Regions from separate parts of the Priestia sp. SRI_019 genome, predicted to be linked through region 2. Evidence: riboswitches for the same ligand, from Rfam matches in the RefSeq annotation. Region 2 holds a riboswitch; each other region holds the start of a gene.

Region 1 (3,114 bases), 730 kb from region 2:
TTTGTTCATAATTAAGTTCGTGAATAACCTGCTCTACCAGCCGGCGTTTTTCTTCTTTTACATACGGATGATGATTTAGCACCCGTGATACGGTCGAGACAGATACACCAGCTTTTTTTGCGATATCTCGGATATTTGTCATGTTTTCACCTTTTTCTCTTGCGCTGAAACGCGTTTCATACTTTATTCTCATTATAAAGTGAAACAGCAAGAAGCTAAACCCGTTACCATCGTGTTTTTATTCATTTACGTAAGGAGGCCATTTCATGGGTATTTTATTATTCATTTTATTATGCGGAATTGAAATTGGAGGAGCGGCTTATGCACTTAAACAGAACGAGACGCTTTGGAAGGAGTTAGATGATGAAAAGCCGACTGATTTTTTTAAACAGTAAAAAACCCTTAAAAAGAACATTCTTTTTAAGGGTTTGATATTACGCAGCTTCTTTAGATGACTTTGACTTTTTATTTAAACGAGGAAATCCAATTACAATTGCAATGATCCCGCAAACCGCTGTTAACATTGGGTAGAATGTAAATGGAATAATCTCAATCGGTGAAACTTTAGCAAATCCTGCTGCGAGAAGCATTTGTGCGCCGTAAGGGATAAGCCCTTGAACGCTGCATGAAAACAAGTCAAGCAGACTGGCTGATTTACGATTATCAATTGAATATTTATCAGAGATTTCTTTTGCTAACGGACCTGCTGTAATAATTGAAATCGTGTTATTAGCCGTCGCTAAATTAGTTAAACTTACCAGTCCAGCGATGCTGAATTCGCCGCCTTTTTTTGTTTGAATGCGTCGTGTTAATAAATTCAATAAGAACTGAATACCGCCGTTATAGCGAATAAGCTCAACCATTCCGCCGATTAGCAGAGATAAAATAATTAACTCTGACATTCCGCCAATACCTTCTGTCACAGTTTTAGCAAGAGAAGAAAGCGTGTAGCTTCCGTCAGCTAATCCAATCACGCCGGCTAATACAATTCCTCCGGTTAAAATGCTTAATACGTTTGCACCAAATATGGCAGCAACGAGTACGCCGACATAAGGCAAGATTTTAAACCAGCTAAAATCTTTAATTTCTACTGATGACGTATTGCCTAGCGTCATTACAAGCAATAAAATTACCGTAACAATCGCTGCAGGAAGGACAATAAAAAAGTTTACTTTTAATTTATCTGACATATTTGTTTTTTGCGTACGAACTGCTGCAATGGTCGTATCAGAGATTACGGATAAATTATCTCCAAACATGGCACCACCAACAACGGCAGCAATTGCTAATGTAATGGATACATGCGCTTGCTCACTGATTCCTACAGCAATAGGTCCTAGCGCAGCGATTGTTCCCATTGACGTTCCCATCGAAATTGAAATGAATGCGCCAATAACAAAGATTCCGACTACCACTAAGCTTTGCGGAAGCACAGACAGAGCTAAGTTTACAGTTGAATCAACAGCTCCCATGCCTTTAGCAACTTGAGAAAAAGCACCTGCTAAAATAAAAATAAGCACCATAATAATGATATCAGGATGCCCTGCTCCTTTAGCAAAACGTTCCACTTTTACATTAAGTGAATCTTTGCGGTTCATAGCCAGCGCTACAATAGCTGCAATGATAATGGCTACTAATACAGGCAGCTTATAAAAATCTCCCGTTATAATTCCTGATCCGACAAACAGGACTAAAAAGACGCCCAGCGGCAACAGCGCCCAGCCGTTTCCTTTTTGTTGTTCCATTCTTAACACCTCTTGTTTACGTAATAAAAAAAGACCTCTTCTTATTGATAAGAAGAGGTCTCTTATTTGTATCATAAGATTACCCTTCTCATCTTCCAAACGAAACATCGTCTGCTGGATTTGGCACCGCACTGCGTACAGCCAGTTGCCGAGACATCATAGGGCCAGTCCCTCCGTCTCTCTTGATAAGAAGTTTATAGTTGTTTTAAAAATAGTCTTTCACTACTGTAATCTCTTTTTATTTAATTGTCAAATGCTATTTTAGAAAAATGTATAGTGCGAAAATTCTCACATCAGTTAGCTACGTCACGTTTTAAAAACGCTGCCCATGCCACGCCCATAAAGAAGACAAAATGCGCGACCAAGATGAAAATTGAAAATGGAATTGTCATGCTGTCAAACGTCGTCTTCATTCCGTCCATATACTGAAGAAAGTCCGTGTTGGCAAATAATAGAAATTTACCCCACCATAAACCTAGCTCTGATACTAGTGCAGTTACCGCTTTAGCCCCGATACTTACGACAATAGCTAGACTTGAAGCAAGCGCGCTGTTTCTAAATAAAGACGACAGCATGAATGCAAACGTCATCATCATAAACGTTTCCATATACGCGCTGTCATAGGTAAGCGTAATATGTTTAAGCAGCTGCGCATCTCCTTCTAGACTGGCAAATCCAAAGAACAATGCTCCCCATACAAACGAAAAAAGCAAATAGCTCAGCAAATAATACAAGCTAATTAAAATGAGCGTTATGTACTTCGATGCTAAAATCGTTGAACGTCTAGCCGGACGAATTAACAGAAGCTTAATGGTACCTGCTTCAAACTCTTTTGCAACCATTGACCCTCCAACAGCAAGCGCGAAAAATTGAACAAGAATGAGCATACCTGAACTAAATGACAGGAAGTTCAAAATGTTGTCTTCCGTTCCTGCACTGTTTGACACTTTCTTTATTAAAAGAGCCATACAAAGAGTTAAAATGCCGATTGTGATAAACGTGATTTTTGTACTTCTTTTGTGAAACCATTTCATATGTTCATTTTGAATTAGCTTAAGCATGGTGCTCTCCTTCCGTAACGGACATAAACGAATCTTCAAGCGTCTCATAAACAGGTGTAATTCGGTAGACTAAAATACCGCTATCTACTAATTTTCTATTTACAGCTGGAATTTGCTCTTTTACAATCGCCACGTCGATAATATCTGATCTCATCGTTATTTCAAATTCTTGTGATAAAAGATCCGCTGCTTTTTGCGCGTCAGACACTTCAAATTCTACGTGCATTCCTTGATCTTGACGATTTGGAGATAGATCTTGAACGGCTTTTAACTCACCGTCTTGAATGATACCAACGCGGTCACATAGT
Region 2 (3,114 bases):
ACTAAAATTTCATCCCCTGATTCAAAAATAGATAACACCGATGAGATAGCAGCCATACCTGATGAAAAAGCAAAACCAGCGTATCCATTTTCTAGCTGAGCAATGGTGTTTTCTAAAGCCTCACGAGTTGGATTTCCTGAACGAGAATAGTCATAGCGGCCGTTGTTCGTCTCATCTTCTTGGTTAAATGTAGATACCTGATAAATAGGTACGTTAACCGCTCCAAAATGACCGTCAATTCCTGTATTTGCATGAATTAAGTTCGTTCCAAATCTATGTTTATTATTGTTGGTATGCATCAAATGCCTCCTTCAAATCTTTAATTAAATCATCTGCGTGCTCAATTCCAACTGATAATCGCAGTAAACAGTTTGTTACTCCGACACGATTTCGAATTTCCTCCGGAATATCAGCATGTGTTTGACGAGCTGGGAATGTCATTAAACTTTCCACGCCTCCTAAGCTTTCTGCAAATGTAATAACTTTGACATTTTCTAAAAGTACTGACACGATGTCAGGGTGTGAGACAGCAAAAGAAATCATGCCTCCAAATCCAGTTGCTTGTTTCTTCATGATTTCATAGCCTGGATGTGTTTCAAGACCAGGGTAATACACTTTTTCCACGAGATCATGAGCAGTAAGCCAATTTGCAATTTTCAGTGCGTTTTCATTATGCTTTTCCATACGAAGCGCTAGCGTTTTAACACCGCGTAATAACAACCAGCTGTCCTGTGGACCTAAGATTGCCCCCGCTGCATTTTGATAAAAACGAATTTTCTCTCCTAAGCTACTACATCGAGCCACTACAAGACCAGCAACTACATCATTATGACCCCCAATGTATTTGCTTGCGCTATGTATCACAATATCTGCTCCAAGCTCTAAAGGACGCTGATAATAAGGCGACATGAAGGTATTGTCAACGATAGTAAGCAAATCATGCTGTTTAGCTAACGCAATTGCTTCTGGCAAATCAGTCACGTGCATCATTGGATTCGTAGGTGTTTCAATAAATAAAGCTTTTGTATTAGGACGAAGCGCATCTTTTACTTGTTCGAGATGGGCTGTGTTGACGTACGAAACAGTAATTCCTTGCTCTGAAAAGATTTCATTTAGTACTCGGTACGTTCCTCCGTATAAATCCTCTGATACAATTAAATGATCTCCGTTTTTAAATAGTGCTAAAACTGCCATTACACCCGCCATTCCTGAAGCGAATGCTACTCCTACTTCTCCTTTTTCCAAAGCAGCAATTGCTTCTTCCAATGCTGTACGAGTAGGGTTTGCCGTACGTGCATAGTCAAATCCTGTACTTTGCCCTAAAGCAGGATGAGCAAATGTTGATGCTTGGTAAATGGGTGTTGTAATAGAACCTGTTGAAGGGTCACGACCTACTCCTGAACGAACTAATAAAGTTTCAATTTTCATCTATTTCTCTCCTTAACTCAAAATAAAAAACACTCTTCACAGATGGAAGAGTGTTCGTTTATACACGATTTCTCTCATCTGTTAGAACAATACTGATGTTCCACAGGAATTAGCACCGTTCAAATGAATGTTTCATTTGATGGTTGCCGGGCATCGCAGGGCCAGTCCCTCCGCCACTCTTGATAAGAGTTCTATATAATTGTTGGTGGTTAACGTTTGTTGTTAATAACTTTAATAAAGATTTTCTTTATTGTCAACATAATTTTCTAAAAAATTTAAATCATCTCATTTGTTTATTCAATATACTTGTCCTGATAAGCACATAAAAAAAGAGACGAAAGCGAGGTCTCTTTTTCTAAGGCAAGTGCACAGATTTCACGTGAGCTAACTTCCAATACATACTTTCTCCATTTGCCGTAATTAGTTCAACAATATTATTAGAAACTTCTTTAAGTACGCCAATTTTTTCTGATTGATCCCCTAAATCTAATACGACCAGCTGATTTTCATATTTTTTAAGCTGCTCTTCAAAGTTTCTGACAAAAGGTGCAGAGGCAGGTCTTACTGGGAGCTCTTTGTCACTTAAAGAATAAGGGGTTAACTCATTGCTGTAAGGGGTAAGCCATTTCAAATGATGCAGAGAAACAAAGACATTTTTATACACTGGAGAATAAAACACGAGATAATCATTCAGCACGCTTGTAATATAGCCATGCAATGATTTCCCTCCCGTTACATAAATTTCAATAAATTTCCCTTTTGCCTGCTGTAAAATATTACGGTAAGAAATTCGCTGACTTTCTTCTATTAAGTTCTCTTCTATTTCACGTAAAACCGTATAGTCTTCTTCAGATACTTCCCGCAAACCATGCATGTGTAAAAGAGGAATATACAAATAATCATGTCCATTATACAAAACCATAATATCTAATCCAAGATCAATAAGTCTGCCAACAAATGTCGTTTTACCTGAAATATCTAACTCCACAATTTTATTGATATAATGATTCATACTCATTCTCATTCTCCTCCTTTTTCCCATATGATAGAAAAGGTGCTTTATAAGCACCTTTTATGTTCCATTTCATCATGCTTTCCAACGATAATTTTTCGTTTTAATAACTTTCTCAGCCGGTGTTGAAGAGCGTGAACCCGTACGGCGTCCTCGAGAACGATCGTCTGTGCGTCCACCCGTGCGGCGTCCTGTACGTCCACCTGTACGTTCTCCCGTACGGCTTCCTGTACGTTCTTCTGTAGACTTTGCAGCTTCAGTCTCTCCATTTTCTTCTGTTTCTTCATTATTTTGATTGTTATCGTTTTGTTTAAAAGCCCCTTTTGCTCCTACACAAATGGTTTTAACGTGTCTTGGCTGTAAGCGTAATACTTGATTATTCTGCACAAGTGTAAATGTACCATTTCGGCTTTGTACTAACACGCCCTCTACAGCTTCAGGTCCTCCATTATTGATTGATACCCATTTATGAGAAAGGTGGGCAAAAAGATCGTTAAAGCTTTTGGATTTCATATATTCTGGTTCTTGGCTCACTAAGAGTTCATTTGCAGATTGATTAGTTTGATCTCCATCGTTGTTTTGATATTCACTCACACTCTTAACGTGTTCAGTATTAATATAGATGACACCGTCGTCTTCTGTGAGTAGTACTATATAAGCAGATTCAAATGAAC
Region 3 (3,114 bases), on a different contig from region 2:
AGGCTGGAACAAAAGGGTTTTGGACGAAGTGAAACGAATCATCGATCAAGATGTGTGATTAGTGGTTCGCTTTTTTGTTAGGGTAAACGTAGGTTTCATGTGTATAGGTCTTTCTAGCAGGTGATTGGAGGACAAGACGAAGACTCCTGCGGGAAAAGCGGAACAGGTGAGACCCCACAGGAACGTATGTGACGAGGAGGCTCAGCGACCGCCCGCGGAAAGCGAAGTCTTGTACGGAAATCAACAGCGGTGTCAAAAGTGATTCAGCTCATGTACCCATTTGTCTTTAGATTAGATTCATTTCGTGATGTCTCAACCTCTTTTGGAAAACCGTACGAAACCTTGTAGCAGAAGGCTCAGTCAAACGTTATAATAGATAATGAATGATGATATATTCTCTATATTTGTCATATATTTGTATTACATATGTAATTGAAGAAAAACATTCACTTGATATACTGTTTAATGACTTAACTTTATCTTAAAATTTACAGTGAAATGCCTGTTTATAGAGGCTTAGAACATACACAGCAAATGGAGGAGCAATCATGGCAAATGAAAAGATGCAAGAAGGACTTGATCGTTTTATCAAGGAAGATTTAAATGACCTTTTAGGTAGACTGTTCCCCCTAATGGACCGGGAGTGTGCCGAAGAAAAAAGAAAGCTTATCGAAACAGCGGTAGAGTACATTTATTCGTCAGGATATCACCAGGGAGCAAAAGATTTAATCGAAACACATCGAAAAGATGATTACAAATTATTAAGGCAAAAATTAGCGTCAACGCCTCCTGAAAACTGATTTTTTAAAAAAATTTTTGACAACATAAATCTAAGGTGTTAAGATGACTCTACATTCAAAATATTATAAACAATTAAAACTCTTATTGAGAGAGGCGGAGGGACTGGCCCTGTGAAGCCCGGCAACCATTTAACATTTTTGTTGAAAAGGTGCTACATCCTGCAAAGCGTACAGCTTTGAAAAATAAGAGAGGATTTCATAGATACTATGCCTCTCTATTCATGATAGAGAGGCTTTTTATTTTATGTGAATATGTTTTGAATGAACAATTTTATAAAAATGCATCAGGTGCTGTGTAACGAATGTATGCAGCTTAAAAGGGAAGACCGGTGAAAAGCCGGCGCGGTCCCGCCACTGTAATGGGGAGCAACTTATTAACCACTGTTTCATATTGAAATGGGAAGGGATAGGAAGCGATGAACCTAAGTCAGGAGACCTGCCTGTTGTATGCACTTAAGCTCTACGGGATATAGAGAGGAGTGAGGAATACGTGTTGAGAAAAACAGGATATCTCAACTTTAGTTAAGTATGCGTATCATCTCTCTTTTCATTTCGAAAAGAGAGATTTTTTAGTTTATCGATAAAAAATATACAGGGAGTGGAAAAAATGAGCAGTGTAAAAAGTTCAAACTTAGGTTATCCAAGAATTGGTGAAAAACGAGAATGGAAAAAAGCGCTTGAGCAGTTTTGGGCAGGAAAACTAGAGAAAGATATCTTTTTGCAGGAAATTGAAGCTCTTCGTCTAGTGAATCTGAAAAAACAGCGTGACGCAGGGATTGAATTAATTCCAGTCGGCGATTTTAGCTTATACGATCATGTGCTAGATACAGCGACTATGTTTGGTCTAGTGCCAAAGCGCTTTGATTATGACGGAGGACCGGTATCGCTTGAAACGTATTTTGACATCGCGCGAGGAACAAAAGGTGCGGTAGCCTCTACGATGACAAAATGGTTTAACACAAATTATCACTACATCGTACCAGAGCTTGACAAATGTACGCCCGCACTTGTAGAAAATCGCCCGCTTCAATTTTACAAAGAAGCAAAACAGAAGCTGAATATTGAAGGCAAGCCCGTTATTTTAGGTCCAGTAACATTTGTGAAGCTGTCAAAAGGATATAAAAAAAGTGAGTTTAAAGAAGTAGTTGAACAATTTGTTCCGCTTTATGCAACTATCTTAGCGGAGCTGCAGGCAGAAGGAGTAGAGTGGGTACAAATAGATGAGCCGGTTTTAGCTACAACGCTATCAAAAGAAGACCTGGCACTGTACACAGAAGTCTATCAAACTTTGAAGGAAGCGTCACCGAATGTAAAAGTCATTTTGCAAACGTATTTTGACAGCGTTGATCACTACAAAGAAGTTGTGTCTCTTCCTGTTGAAGGAATCGGTTTAGACTTTGTGCATGACCGAGGCGAAAATCTCACGGCTCTTAATAAATATGGTTTTCCAACTGATAAAGTGCTGGCAGCAGGAGTGATTGACGGACGAAACATTTGGCGTGAAAATTTGGACGAACAGCTTTTAACGATCAGTGAAATTGAAAAAGCCGTATCAAAAGACCGTTTGATTCTGCAGCCTTCATCAAGTTTATTACATGTTCCTGTCACGGTGAAAAGCGAAAAAACCATTGAGCCAATTCTAAAAAACGCACTGTCTTTTGCAGATGAAAAGCTGAAGGAAATCACGCTTTTAACAAAAGCGGTGCAGCAAGGAAAAGAAGCAATAGAAGAAGAAATAAGCGTAAACAAACAGGCAATTCAAGCATTAAATGGATCATCTTTTCGAAATCATCAAGACGTGCAAAAAGAGCTGAAGCAGCTGCATAGCTATAAAGCAGAGCGACAAGCGCCGTTTGACGTACGTCAGCGCGTTCAGCAAGAAGCTTTTCAACTGCCGCTTCTTCCAACGACAACGATTGGAAGCTTTCCGCAAACAAAAGAAGTGCGAAAAGAGCGTCTAAAATGGCGTAAAGGCGAGTTAAGCGATGAAGCATATGAAGCGTACATTAACGAGGAAATAAAAAAATGGATCGAAATTCAAGAAAACATCGGCTTAGATGTCCTTGTGCACGGAGAGTTTGAGCGTACGGACATGGTCGAATACTTCGGTGAGAAATTAGGAGGCTTTCAGTTTACGAAGTTTGGCTGGGTGCAATCTTACGGTTCTCGCTGCGTGAAGCCGCCGCTTATTTACGGAGATGTATCGTACGAGCAGGCGATGACGATCAAAGAAACGGTCTACGCACAGTCTTTAACCAATAAGCCGGTTAAAGGAATGCTGACGGGTCCGATTACGATTTTAAACTGGTCGTTT
Region 4 (3,114 bases), 160 kb from region 2:
ACCAGGAGTCTGTAAAAAGCTGATTGGCTTTTTACCATCAAATCCAATTGCTCCGTAGGCAAAGTCGTGTACCACACAAATATCGTGCTTGGCAGCAAACGCCACGGTGTCTTCAAAAAATTCTGCCGTTGCCACTGCACCGGTAGGATTATTGGGATAGTTTAAAAACATGAGCTTTGCCTGTTCTTTAGCACGTTCACTTACCTCTTCGTATACGGGTAGAAAATGATTTTCAGCCGTGAGCGGCATCACTTCCATCTTTGCTTTTGCAAGCTCTACTCCAGACCAGTAATCAGGATACCCAGGATCCGGAACCAGCACCGTATCTCCAGGGTTTAATAAGCACTGCGGGATTTCAACAAGTCCACCCTTTCCGCCAAATAAAATAGCTACTTCTTTTTCAGGATCCACATCAACGCCATATTCTCGTTTATAAAAAGTCGCAACGGCCTCTTTTAAAAACTGGTGCCCCCGAAATGGAGAATATTTATGATGCATAGGATTAGCACTTGCTTTTTGCAGTGTTTCTACAATATGTGAAGGAGTAGGCTGATCAGGATTTCCCTGCCCTAAGTTAATAACGTCGTGCCCTTGGGCCATTACTTTTCCTACCTTGCCTACAAGTGATGCAAAAAATTGTTTTGGTAAACTTTTTAATAGTTCCGATTGCTCAAATTGTTTCATCATCGCACACCTTCTCAAAAAATTCTTGAAATTCTAGTCACAAATAATATATTGTAATACTCAACTTGTAAAGTCATTTTTTTCAACTACTAAAAAAAGGACGGATGATAAAGTGAGTGTAAAAATTACGTGTTTGCAGCTTGATATTGCGTTTGGAAACCCAACTAAAAACCGAAAATATATCGAACAAAAAATGACGGAAGCCCTGAAAGAAAACCCTGATATCCTTGTGCTTCCTGAGCTATGGGATACAGCTTATGATTTGACGCGGCTAGACGAAATTGCAGATGATGAAGGGCAGCAAGCCAAGCAATTAATCTCTCAGTTTGCTAAAACGAACGAAGTAAATATCGTGGCAGGTTCGATCGCGAAAAAAACAGAGCAAGGCGTCACGAATACGATGTATATTTTTGACCGAAAAGGTCGTGAAGTATCACAATACAGTAAGCTGCACTTATTTAAATTAATGGATGAACACCTGTATTTAGAAGCAGGAACAGCAAAAAATCTTTTTACACTTGAACAGTCTTTATGCGCAGGAGTTATTTGTTACGATATTCGTTTTCCAGAATGGATTCGGGTTCATACTAGCAGCGGAGCAGAAGTCTTGTTTGTTGTCGCTCAGTGGCCGGCTCCAAGACTTGCCCACTGGAAAGCACTGCTTATTAGCCGTGCAATCGAAAATCAATGCTACGTAATCGCATGTAATCGTGTAGGCCAAGATCCTAATAACACATTTGCCGGACATTCCTTAGTCATCGATCCGTGGGGAGAAATAATCGCTGAAGCTGGCGATAGCGAAGAACTTTTAAGTGCTGACGTTAACCTGGAACTTGTAAAAGAAATTCGCAAACAAATTCCTGTCTTTACAGATCGCCGTACAGAATTTTATTAATTATGTATTGACAGCCGTTTTTTTGCATGATACGATTTTCACCAGATATCATAAAATATTCAAACAAATCAAAATTGAATAAGTAATCGTACTCTTATCAAGAGTTGGCTGAGGGATTTGGCCCTGTGAAGCCCAGCAACCGACCGTCATTCCATCCTAAGATGGATCACACCCGTAAAACATGTTTTACAAAGGCACGGTGCTAATTCCAACAGAAAGTAATTCTTTCTGGCAGATAAGAGGTTTGAACACTACAATCAAGCCTCTTTCCAACGAAAGAGGCTTTTATATTTTCTAAAATTATAAAAGCCTCCATATACTCTTAAACCTATTAACTTAGTAAACAAATCAGTTTAATAAACTATGGAGGGATTCCGATGTCAACAACAAAAACAGAGAAGTATCAGCCTTTAACAGAAATTTCAGCAATCAAACTTGTGAAAAAGCTAGGTCTTTTTGATGCCACAGAAGCACTGACTGCCCGTGAAATTGGTGACGGCAACTTAAATCTCGTCTTTCACATCATAAATGATCAAACGAATAAATCCATTATCGTCAAACAAGCGCTTCCCTATGCAAAAGTTGTAGGCGAAAGCTGGCCTCTATCCTTGAACCGTGCCACAATTGAAAGCAATGCGCTCAAGCAATTTGGTGCATTTACGCCAGAACTTGTGCCCGCTGTTTATTACCACGATGAAACGCTTGCTGTTACGGTCATGGAAGACCTGTCTCATTTAACGATTTCTCGCGCCGGACTTATTCAAGGTGAAAGTTATCCTCTGCTCTCACAGCATATCGGTTCTTTTTTAGGACATATTGCGTTCAAAACGTCTGATTTCGCCTTAAAGCCTCAGGATAAAAAAGAAGAAGTTGTTAAGTACAGCAACCCAGACTTATGCAATATTACGGAAGATTTAGTTTTTACAGATCCTTTTTTTGATATTGATACAAATGAATTCGAAAAAGCGTTGCGTCCTGATGTAGAAGAATTGTGGAATGATAGTGATGTAAAGCTACAAGCAGCAAAATTAAAATATAAATTTTTAACAAATGCGCAAACGCTAATCCACGGTGATTTACATACGGGCAGCATCTTTGCTAGCAGTCAAGAAACGAAAGTGATTGATCCAGAGTTTGCTTTTTACGGTCCGTTTGGATTCGATTTAGGACAATTTGTTGCGAATTTGTTTTTAAATGCTCTTTCTCGAGAAACAAATCGCGAACCGTTATTTGCACACATTACGAACACATGGAACGTATTTAAAGATACATTTACTGTGCTTTGGCATTCTGAAAACACTGAACCTTTCGCTAAAGATGAGCGCTTATTACATGAAATTCTAACGCAAACGTGGCAAGATGCTGTTGGATATGCAGGATGTGAAATCATTCGACGTACAATTGGCTTAGCTCACGTGGCGGACTTAGACGAAATTTCTTCAGAGGAAAGAAAAATTAACACTAAACGTACTGCGTTAAAAATTGGACGCTATTTGCTTCTGCACCAACAAGACGTTTCACCAAATGAATTTGAA

The links. Region 2 has a riboswitch for S-adenosylmethionine ahead of AC2YJL_RS16820 (trans-sulfuration enzyme family protein). Riboswitches for the same ligand answer to the same signal wherever they lie in the genome.
Region 1: linked by a shared signal. The riboswitch ahead of AC2YJL_RS13175 (Na+/H+ antiporter NhaC family protein) and the one ahead of AC2YJL_RS16820 (trans-sulfuration enzyme family protein) in region 2 are both predicted to bind S-adenosylmethionine.
Region 3: linked by a shared signal. The riboswitch ahead of metE (5-methyltetrahydropteroyltriglutamate--homocysteine S-methyltransferase) and the one ahead of AC2YJL_RS16820 (trans-sulfuration enzyme family protein) in region 2 are both predicted to bind S-adenosylmethionine.
Region 4: linked by a shared signal. The riboswitch ahead of mtnK (S-methyl-5-thioribose kinase) and the one ahead of AC2YJL_RS16820 (trans-sulfuration enzyme family protein) in region 2 are both predicted to bind S-adenosylmethionine.

Annotation. Positions count from the first base shown of each region.
Region 1 is NZ_JBYCZN010000002.1:563,741-566,854, forward strand. Features, by position in the region: gene AC2YJL_RS13165 (LacI family DNA-binding transcriptional regulator) at 1-142, opposite strand, end outside; gene AC2YJL_RS13170 (hypothetical protein) at 267-395, shown strand; gene AC2YJL_RS13175 (Na+/H+ antiporter NhaC family protein) at 435-1,745, opposite strand; SAM riboswitch class I at 1,831-1,937, opposite strand; gene AC2YJL_RS13180 (ABC transporter permease) at 2,039-2,806, opposite strand; gene AC2YJL_RS13185 (ABC transporter ATP-binding protein) at 2,799-3,114, opposite strand, start outside.
Region 2 is NZ_JBYCZN010000002.1:1,294,183-1,297,296, forward strand. Features, by position in the region: gene AC2YJL_RS16815 (trans-sulfuration enzyme family protein) at 1-299, opposite strand, end outside; gene AC2YJL_RS16820 (trans-sulfuration enzyme family protein) at 283-1,428, opposite strand; SAM riboswitch class I at 1,500-1,617, opposite strand; gene AC2YJL_RS16825 (hypothetical protein) at 1,784-2,446, opposite strand; gene AC2YJL_RS16830 (spore coat protein) at 2,516-3,114, opposite strand, start outside.
Region 3 is NZ_JBYCZN010000001.1:1,231,629-1,234,742, forward strand. Features, by position in the region: partial or broken gene AC2YJL_RS06470 (hypothetical protein) at 121-348, shown strand; gene AC2YJL_RS06475 (hypothetical protein) at 549-800, shown strand; SAM riboswitch class I at 880-990, shown strand; cobalamin riboswitch at 1,070-1,258, shown strand; gene metE (5-methyltetrahydropteroyltriglutamate--homocysteine S-methyltransferase) at 1,408-3,114, shown strand, end outside.
Region 4 is NZ_JBYCZN010000002.1:1,455,629-1,458,742, forward strand. Features, by position in the region: gene AC2YJL_RS17650 (pyridoxal phosphate-dependent aminotransferase) at 1-684, opposite strand, end outside; gene AC2YJL_RS17655 (carbon-nitrogen family hydrolase) at 797-1,579, shown strand; SAM riboswitch class I at 1,671-1,821, shown strand; gene mtnK (S-methyl-5-thioribose kinase) at 1,957-3,114, shown strand, end outside.